DNA from 4 places in the Brevibacillus sp. HB1.4B genome. Region 3 is predicted to be linked to each of the others. Evidence: riboswitches for the same ligand, from Rfam matches in the RefSeq annotation. Region 3 holds a riboswitch; each other region holds the start of a gene.
What was found. A riboswitch is a leader RNA that binds a small molecule or an ion and turns the genes downstream of it on or off. The one in region 3 is predicted to bind S-adenosylmethionine.
Positions count from the first base shown of each region.

Region 1 (2,199 bases), on a different contig from region 3:
AAGAGGGAGCCGAGGAAAGCCAAAACGATAGCAGTACCAATCGTCAACCCCAGACCCCGGGCAAGACCTGCGAGGAAATTGATCCAGAGCAGCTTGCGCGGGGCTGTGTAATTTTGGATCACATCTGCTAGTCGGATATCTTCCAGGAACATCGCAATTTTATGCATCCGCTCATTTACCTTCCGAACTTCCTGAAGCTCTTCAAGGACTTGATCAATTTGCTGCATGAGGCGGTCTGTAGGCGACAAGCTGTCCATCCCCTTCCATCATTCGGTATCGTTACTACCAGTCTAGGGAAAAAGACAACCAGAATCAAGGTGAAGAGGAAACGTTTGCCTATCAGCTAGGCGAAGGGTAAAATGAACGTACAAAACGTTTGTTAGGAGGCTTTGAAATGGCTGAAACTGTTTCCCAATCTCTTTCCGAAGATTTATTCAAGCTCTTGCAAAAGGAGCGTTTTGTTACCTTGGGCACAGTAGACCATGAGTCAGGAGCACCATCGCTCAGCTCCTTGTCCTGGACGTATGCTGTCACCGCCGATACGATTCGTTTTGCCGTGGATAATCGCTCACGTATTTTGGCTAATATTGCGAAGGAACCGCAAGTTGTCTTGCATTTGATCGGTGCCGGCTCGTCTTTCGCCATTAATGGTCGTGCTTCTGTCAAAACAGACCGACTGGAAGGCGTTCCGCTCAAGCTGGCCATGGCAGAAATCAAAATTGAGGCTGTTCGTGATATTATGTTTTACGGTTCCCGTATTTCCGTAGAACCACAATATGAAAAGACGTATGACAAAAACGCGGCAGCGAAGCTGGACAATCAAGTGATGACCGCCTTGAAAGATGTAAATTAACGGGTGGAAATAAATTGTTGACAAGAATCCTGCCGATCCTTTAGTATTAGGGTCAATCAAATTGAATAGCAATCTTCTTATCCAGAGCGGCGGAGGGACTGGCCCGATGATGCCCGGCAACCAATCACCTGTATTTTATCAGGGAGATAATGGTGCTAATTCCTGCAGAGTTATCAAACTCTGAAAGATGAGAAGGATTTGCTTACGGTGACGTAAACAAAGCCTTCTTTCAGAGGAAAGAGGGCTTTTTTGATGCCCTTGTACACTATTGGAGGGAGAGAAACAGACATGAATTTGGAAACGAAATTGATTCAGGCGGGAGTAGGCAGAGATGAAAAAACAGGGGCGGTGAGCTTTCCTGTTTACTATGCAACGGCTTATCGCCATCCGGCCTTGGGCCAGAGCACTGGATACGATTATACACGCACAGCTAATCCTACTCGCACTATTTTGGAGGAGACCATCGCTGAAGCGGAATCAGGAGATGCAGGTTTCGCTTGCGCCTCAGGAATGGCTGCTGTTCATACCGTCATGGGCTTGTTTTCCCAAGGGGATCATCTGATCGTTTCACTCGATCTGTACGGGGGAACCTATCGATTGTTCGAGCAAGTGCTCTCTCGCTATGGTCTGACGTTTTCGTATGTGGATTTGCGTGACATTGGTGCACTCAAAAATGCGATTCGCCCTGAGACAAAGGCGATCTTCGTCGAGACACCAACCAATCCGCTCATGCAGATTACCGATATTCGAGCAGTAACGCAATTGGCGAAACAGCATGGTCTCCTTACGATTGTAGACAACACATTCTTAACCCCTTATTGTCAACGCCCACTGGAGCTTGGTGCAGATATCGTTCTACATAGTGCAACCAAGTATTTGGCAGGACATAACGATGTACTGGCTGGACTCATCGTAACAAAAGGGGGAGAGTTGTCGGAAAAAATCAGGTTTTTGCACAATTCAATCGGTGCTGTACTTGGACCACAAGATTGCTGGCTTCTCGTTCGCGGGATGAAAACATTGGCATTGCGGATGGATCGTCATCAATCCAATGCCTTGATTGTAGCGAAAAAGCTGCGTGAGCATCCGGCAGTGGCGGAGGTATTTTATCCAGGTCTGCCAGAGCATCCGGGGCATGAGATACAGGTGCAACAAGCAACTGGGCATAGTGGGATGGTATCGTTCCGCGTACACGATGCAGAGCAGGTGGGATTGTTCCTGCAAAATCTGCAAATCGTATCCTTTGCGGAAAGTCTGGGTGGTGTCGAGTCATTGTGTACGTATCCGGCGACGCAGACTCACGCCGATATCCCGCAAGAAGTCAGAGAGCACGTCGGTGTTTGTGA
Region 1 is NZ_JABSUT010000002.1:485,064-487,262, reverse strand. It holds gene HP398_RS06810 (DUF5665 domain-containing protein) at 1-227, opposite strand, end outside; gene HP398_RS06805 (pyridoxamine 5'-phosphate oxidase family protein) at 395-853, shown strand; SAM riboswitch class I at 928-1,047, shown strand; gene HP398_RS06800 (aminotransferase class I/II-fold pyridoxal phosphate-dependent enzyme) at 1,142-2,199, shown strand, end outside.
Region 1: linked by a shared signal. The riboswitch ahead of HP398_RS06800 (aminotransferase class I/II-fold pyridoxal phosphate-dependent enzyme) and the one ahead of mtnK (S-methyl-5-thioribose kinase) in region 3 are both predicted to bind S-adenosylmethionine.

Region 2 (2,199 bases), on a different contig from region 3:
GTTCTGGCTATGCCGTTCGATGCGCAGATGCAGTGTTTCTAATCCTTGCAGGAACAAGAAGGAATTGATCGGGGCGACGGCAGCACCAATATCGCGCTGGAGCTGGACGCGCGCCTTGATAATATAGGCGAGCGGACCGACTGCCTCTGTATAGACAACGCCATGGTAGCTTGGGTCTGGTGTAGTCAGACCTGGGAATTTTCCGTTGTTCCAGTCAAATTTTCCAGAGTCTACGATAATACCGCCAATTGCTGTTCCGTGGCCGCCGATGAATTTGGTGGTGGAGTGCACGACAATATCGGCCCCGTGCTCAAAAGGACGGCACAAAATCGGAGTCGCGAAGGTGTTGTCCACGATCAAAGGTACGCCATTTTCGTGGGCAATATGGGCGATCGCCTCAATATCAGCGACATCAATGCGTGGATTGCCGATCGTCTCGCAAAACACGGCTTTTGTCTTTTCATTGATATAAGCACGGAAATTTTCCGGATTGGATTGATCAGCAAAATGAACGTTGATACCGAGGCGGGGAAGCGTGTGGGCGAACAGGTTGTAGGTACCGCCATAGAGACTGCTGGAAGCGACGATCTCGTCTCCTGCATGCGCAATATTTAAGATGGCGAATGTAATGGCAGCTTGCCCGGATGCGGTCGCTAATGCACCAACACCACCTTCGAGCAGGGCAACACGCTTCTCAAACACATCCTGGGTCGGATTCATGATGCGTGTATAGATGTTCCCAAACTCTTTTAAGCCAAACAGATTGGCTGCATGCTCCGTATCGCGGAAAACGTAGGAGGTCGTCTGATAGATCGGAACAGCACGTGAGCCTGTTACAGGGTCAACCTCTTGCCCACCGTGTACCGCAAGCGTTTCTGGCTTCCATTGTTGTTGATCGGACATGTTCATCTCTCCTTCTACTATGAAATCGACTAATAAAAAAACGGAGCATTCTCCTGAGAAGAAGAAGGCTCCGATCATGCACGGGCTTGTGTTCATCTCTCAGAATCACTGGATTCTGCAGGAATTGGCACCATGCAGCTAGTCTGCTGGTTGCCGGGCTTCGTAGGGCCTGTCCCTCCACCGCTCTTGATGAGAAAAGTTGTTGTCGTAATTGTATGAAAATAAAACCTTGCTGTCAATGTGGAATTTGTAGTTATCAGGGAGGTTTTTGTGTATATATGGATGAAAGGTGTTTCACTCATGCCATTAATTTGTAACGCTTTTGCCTCAAGCTGTTCACATCCCGTGTGGCTACTGCCACAGCGAAATAGGAGATAATGGTAGAAAATAGGGAGCATAGATGCAGGGTAAAGCCAAGTGCTCTTAGCGTTAGAAAAGTAAAAAAGCGTGTGATATCATGGAGGTGGTTACAACTGATCTGATCGTACATATAGGAGGATAAATAGCGATGAGCCATGGAGTAAAGGAAATGACACCACAAGAGCTGTTGGAAAAGCTGGAAGCCAAAGAGGAGCTGCAAATCATTGATGTACGTGAAGTTGATGAGTGGAATGCAGGTCACATTAAAGAGGCGAAGCTGATCCCACTCGGCTTTTTGCCACATCGTATCGATGAGCTGGATAAGAACATTCCGATTGTGATGGTTTGCCGTAGTGGTGCCAGAAGCCATAATGCTACAGCGTATTTGAGTGAACAAGGATATGACGTGGCGAATATGGTTGGCGGCATGCTCGCATGGCCAGGTGAAGTAGAACAGTAAGAAGTGATAGAAACAGTGTGAATGCCTCCCGCGTGTAATCAGGAGGCATCACGCATGGGACAAGCAGGGAGGAAGCAACCCGTGAGTGAAGGAACACAATTGCAGCAGGAATCTGGGATAAAAAAACATTGGTTTCCTGTGTTAGCTGGTATTATCCTTTTGGCTATCGTCGGAGTATTTGGTTATAAGTACATGACACAAGAGAAGATCGAAGTATTGAAGCCCATCGCGGACTTCACCTTAGACAACAGTAACGGAACAACCTATACCTTTAATGAAAGTGCTGGTAAGGTACGACTGGTTGAGTTTATGTTTACCAAATGTCCGGATATTTGTCCGGCTACCACGTACAACATGGCCAAGCTGCAAGATCAGTTGAAGGAAAAGGGACTGTTTGGAGACAAAGTTGAGTTTATCTCCATTTCCTTTGACCCTGATAACGATACGCCAGAAGTCTTGCAGGAGTACGCAGCCAA
Region 2 is NZ_JABSUT010000013.1:78,830-81,028, reverse strand. It holds gene HP398_RS26295 (homocysteine synthase) at 1-903, opposite strand, end outside; SAM riboswitch class I at 993-1,099, opposite strand; gene HP398_RS26290 (rhodanese-like domain-containing protein) at 1,412-1,723, shown strand; gene HP398_RS26285 (SCO family protein) at 1,805-2,199, shown strand, end outside.
Region 2: linked by a shared signal. The riboswitch ahead of HP398_RS26295 (homocysteine synthase) and the one ahead of mtnK (S-methyl-5-thioribose kinase) in region 3 are both predicted to bind S-adenosylmethionine.

Region 3 (2,199 bases):
CGTTGGAATTAGCACCGTTTCGCTATCCAAGGTACGCATCATCCGCGTACGATTCATGGTATAGCGCCGGTTGCCGGGCATCATAGGGCCAGTCCCTCAGCCAGCTCGCGATAAGAGTTATTCGTTTCCCCCATGATATGACGTTCATTGTCAGGAGTCAATCCTTGTTTTTGCAGAGAATGTGCAGCAGGTTAGAAGAAAAATGAGACGAAGGTGAAACTATTTGGCACTTCCTTCGTGGTAAGGGATGAAGGGGTGTGAACGGCTTGGGAAAGTAGGTCTGGAGGATGTGTACCGGCTGCATGTAAACGATATGTACCGCTATCTTTTCCGGCTGACACGAGATGAGAGGCTGGCAGAGGAGCGGACACAGGAAACCTTTTGTCGCGCCTACTCTTCCTTGGACGACTACCGTGGGGAAAAAGTACGGCCTTGGCTGTTCAAAACGGAGTGCGAATCTACGGAGCCGTCCTCACCGGACCTACCAAAGAACTGCTGAAGCTCAAGGCCGAAAAGTCGATAACAGCAGCGTTTCTAGGCAAGAAAGACTGGTGGAATTTGGAGCCACCTGCGGCATTGGGAACACAATACAGCTACTGATAGCAAGGTGCGAATTTTTGCACAAAAGGGTGTTGACATCGTGGAAGCGTTGGTTGTATGATTCAAACTAAATCAAAAACCGAATACGTTTTGGATACCTTATCCAGAGAAGGTGGAGGGACTGGCCCGATGATACCCGGCAACCGACATGACGCCATTCAGACGCGAGGAAGCGACTGATTGACAGGCGACATGCACGGTGCTAATTCCTGCAGAAACAAAAGTAGTCTGGAAGATAAGGGGGACATCAACACGGTTCTTACACGTGACGACAGCGACCTCTTTTCTTCGGGAAAAGAGGTCTTTTTATTGCTCCAGGTACTCAAACAAAACAAGTAGAGATAGAGGAAAAATACGTAGAGGGGAGTTTTGGAATCATGGCATATCGCGCATTGACTGAACAGGAAGCAGTGGAGTACGTAAAAGGAATACCGGGTCTTTTTAGCGAAGGAGCAGAGCTGACCAGCCGTGAAATCGGGGATGGCAATCTCAATCTGGTTTTTGACATTCAGGAGCTGGCAACCGGTAAGAGCGTCATTGTCAAACAAGCACTGCCTTTTGCCCGCGTCGTGGGAGAATCTTGGCCACTTACGATTGATCGGGCTCGTATCGAGAGCGAGGCACTCCGCATTCAGCACAAATACGTTCCAGACTTGGTGCCGCAGGTGTATCATTTTGATGGGGAACTTGCGTTGACTGTTATGGAAAACGTCGGGGACCACATGATCATGCGCAAAGGTCTGATCGAAGGAAAGCGGTACCCACTATTCGCGAAGCAAATTGGTCGTTTTCTCGCGCAAACCTTGTTCTTCACCTCCGATCTGGGCGCGCATCCGTACGATAAAAAAGCGCTAGTCGGAACATTCATAAATCCAGAATTATGCAAAATTACGGAAGATCTCGTCTTTACCGATCCGTATGAAAATGCGCCTACCAACGACTTCAACCCGTTGATTCGCCGGGAAGTCGAGGCGATCTGGAACAACAGGCCGCTGAAGCTGGAAATCGCCAAGCTGAAATACGATTTCCTTACGCGATCGGAAGCGCTGCTGCATGGTGACCTGCATACGGGAAGTATTTTCATCACGGAAAACAGCTTGAAAGCAATCGATCCAGAGTTCGCTTACTACGGTCCAATCGGTTTTGACATCGGGGCGGTCATTGCCAATCTATTGCTCAACTACGCAGGACAGCACGGTTTGCAAAAAGATCAAGGAGAACGGGAAGCGTACCGCGAATACTTACTGGAAACGGTCGAGGATGTCTGGAATGAATTCGTTTCGCAATTCGTTCAGCTCTGGCACAAGCAAGCCAAAGAGCGCAGCGCCCATGTCGAGGGACTGTGGCAAAGCTACGTGAAGCGCTTGATTCAGGATACAGCAGGCTATGCCGGATGCAAAATCTTGCGCCGTGTCATCGGCTTGGCAGGCGTAGCGGACCTGAATGCCATTGAAGACGACCAGACTCGCGCAGAAGCAGAGCGTCTGGCTCTCTCGATTGGAGAAGCGCTGATTCTCGGTCGCGGCGGCATCGACGAATCGACAGATATCACGGACATCGTACGCACTGTCACCGAACGTTACTATCAGGAGGCTACAA
Region 3 is NZ_JABSUT010000005.1:175,502-177,700, forward strand. It holds SAM riboswitch class I at 1-117, opposite strand, end outside; gene HP398_RS14170 (sigma factor) at 314-499, shown strand; gene HP398_RS14175 (anti sigma factor C-terminal domain-containing protein) at 451-600, shown strand; SAM riboswitch class I at 697-842, shown strand; gene mtnK (S-methyl-5-thioribose kinase) at 978-2,199, shown strand, end outside.

Region 4 (2,199 bases), on a different contig from region 3:
GCAAGCGGAAGAGGCTGCACTTGCCTTTCTGCCTAAATACGTTGATCCAGGCATAAAAGAAGTGCAATTGGCACAAGTCATACAGCCAGGCGAAACGAATCCTGTGTCATCGGGCGAATGGGAATTCAGATATCTCATGAGCAAGGATGGCATTCCAGTACAGGATCGCGGGCAAAAAGCGGCTTATTCAGTAACAGTCGATCCGTCTTCTGGCAAAGTGACAAAGTTTGAAAACTACAGAGAGACGCACGAGTTGGTGGAGCTTCCAGCATCCGACGAGATCGTCTCGAAAGACAAGGCTGTTGAGGCGTATTTACGCGTCATGCCTTTAAAGCTGGTCTATTTGAGGAGAGATGTGGATGGGCAAAAATTAGCTCAACCAAAGCTGGCGTATGTGCCGTGGAGTGACGAAAAGCTGGCGCTCAAATATATTACTCTGGATGCCGTGACAGGCAAGATCATCACCAAATAACAAGAAAAAAAGGCTATCCCGCAGCCATTCCTGATGGCTTTTGGGATAGCCTTTTTTAAACACTTATCTAACAGTCGTCACACGAACACCCAATAATTACCAACAGGATAAACAGCACGAGCACGATTGCGAAGCAGTCACCGAAGAATCCGTTTCCGCAGAATGATGTACTCATCTTTGTTTCCCCTCCTTTCCGTTATACTCCAGTCTATACACGAATGCGGATATTGGACTGGGCGGATGCCCAGCTTAGGCAAAAATGGGCGCGTAAGAGGAGAGGCTCAGTAAAAAATAGACAATTCACAATTGACGGGGAGACAAAGGTGGTGTTAAGATACTTGCAAACATTCAAGACATTTCGCAAAACAACTAAATGACAAGTGTACGACTCTTATCCAGAGAGGCAGAGGGACTGGCCTGATGAAGCCTCGGCAACCGGTAAAAATCCGGTGCCAATTCCAGCAAAGCTACGTGCTTTGAAAGATAAGAGGATGTCTCAGGCGTTTTCGTATCTGCTGACAAATCCTCTTCTTTCAAAGAAGAGGATTTTTTTATTTACCCAATTACGGAGAATAAGCCGATGCAAGGTAGAAAAGGGGCACGTCAATGAAACCAACTTTTCGCGAACAACTTTCCCGGAAAATTCTGATTCTGGACGGTGCAATGGGCACCATGCTTCAACAGGCAAACCTGACTGCTGATGATTTCGGCGGTGAAGCCTATGATGGCTGTAATGAACTCCTGAACCTGACCAGACCAGATGTGATCCGTTCCATTCACGAGAAATATTTAGCGGCGGGCGCAGACATCGTCGAGACAAATACATTTGGTGCTGCTTCCATCGTTTTGGCTGAGTACGATGTGCCAGAAAAAGACCTTGAGATCAATATAGCCGCAGCCCGCTTGGCCAGAGAAGCGGTGGATGCCTATTCTACGGAGGAGTGGCCGCGTTTTGTAGCAGGTGCAATGGGACCTACGACCAAAACCCTTGCGTTGACAGGCGGTGTCACTTTCGAAGAACTGGTCGAGGCGTATTATCGTCAGGCAAAAGGTCTGATTCTTGGCGGCTCCGATGTTCTTCTATTGGAAACCTCGCAAGACACGTTAAACGTCAAGGCTGGCGGAATCGGGATTCGCAAAGCTTTTGAAGAGCTTGGACAGGAGCTCCCGGTGATGCTGTCAGGTACGATTGAGCCGATGGGCACAACGCTGGCTGGCCAAAACATCGAGGCGTTTTACATCTCCTTAGAGCATTTACAGCCAGTCTCCATTGGTCTGAACTGTGCGACAGGACCAGAGTTTATGCGTGATCATCTGCGGACACTGTCAGGAATTGCCCAATGTGCGGTTAGCTGTTATCCGAACGCAGGCTTGCCAGACGAGAACGGCCATTACCATGAAACGCCACAGGGACTTGCTTCGAAAATGCGGGCATTCGCTGATCAGGGCTGGATAAACGTCGCTGGCGGTTGCTGCGGAACAACGCCTGACCATATTCAAGCGATGGCAGAAGCATTGAAAGACTGCAAGCCGCGCAGTGCAGCTGTGGAACCGCTGAGCGCAGTCTCCGGGATCGAGGTTGTTTACGTCGAAGATGACAATCGTCCCTTGCTAGTAGGGGAGAGGACCAATGTCATCGGTTCCAAAAAATTCCGTGAAATGATTGCAGCTGGTCATTATGAAGAAGCATCTGATATTGCCCGAGCACAAGTGAAGCGCGGCGCACA
Region 4 is NZ_JABSUT010000017.1:47,084-49,282, forward strand. It holds gene HP398_RS28625 (YcdB/YcdC domain-containing protein) at 1-472, shown strand, start outside; gene HP398_RS28630 (YjcZ family sporulation protein) at 540-647, opposite strand; SAM riboswitch class I at 861-962, shown strand; gene metH (methionine synthase) at 1,079-2,199, shown strand, end outside.
Region 4: linked by a shared signal. The riboswitch ahead of metH (methionine synthase) and the one ahead of mtnK (S-methyl-5-thioribose kinase) in region 3 are both predicted to bind S-adenosylmethionine.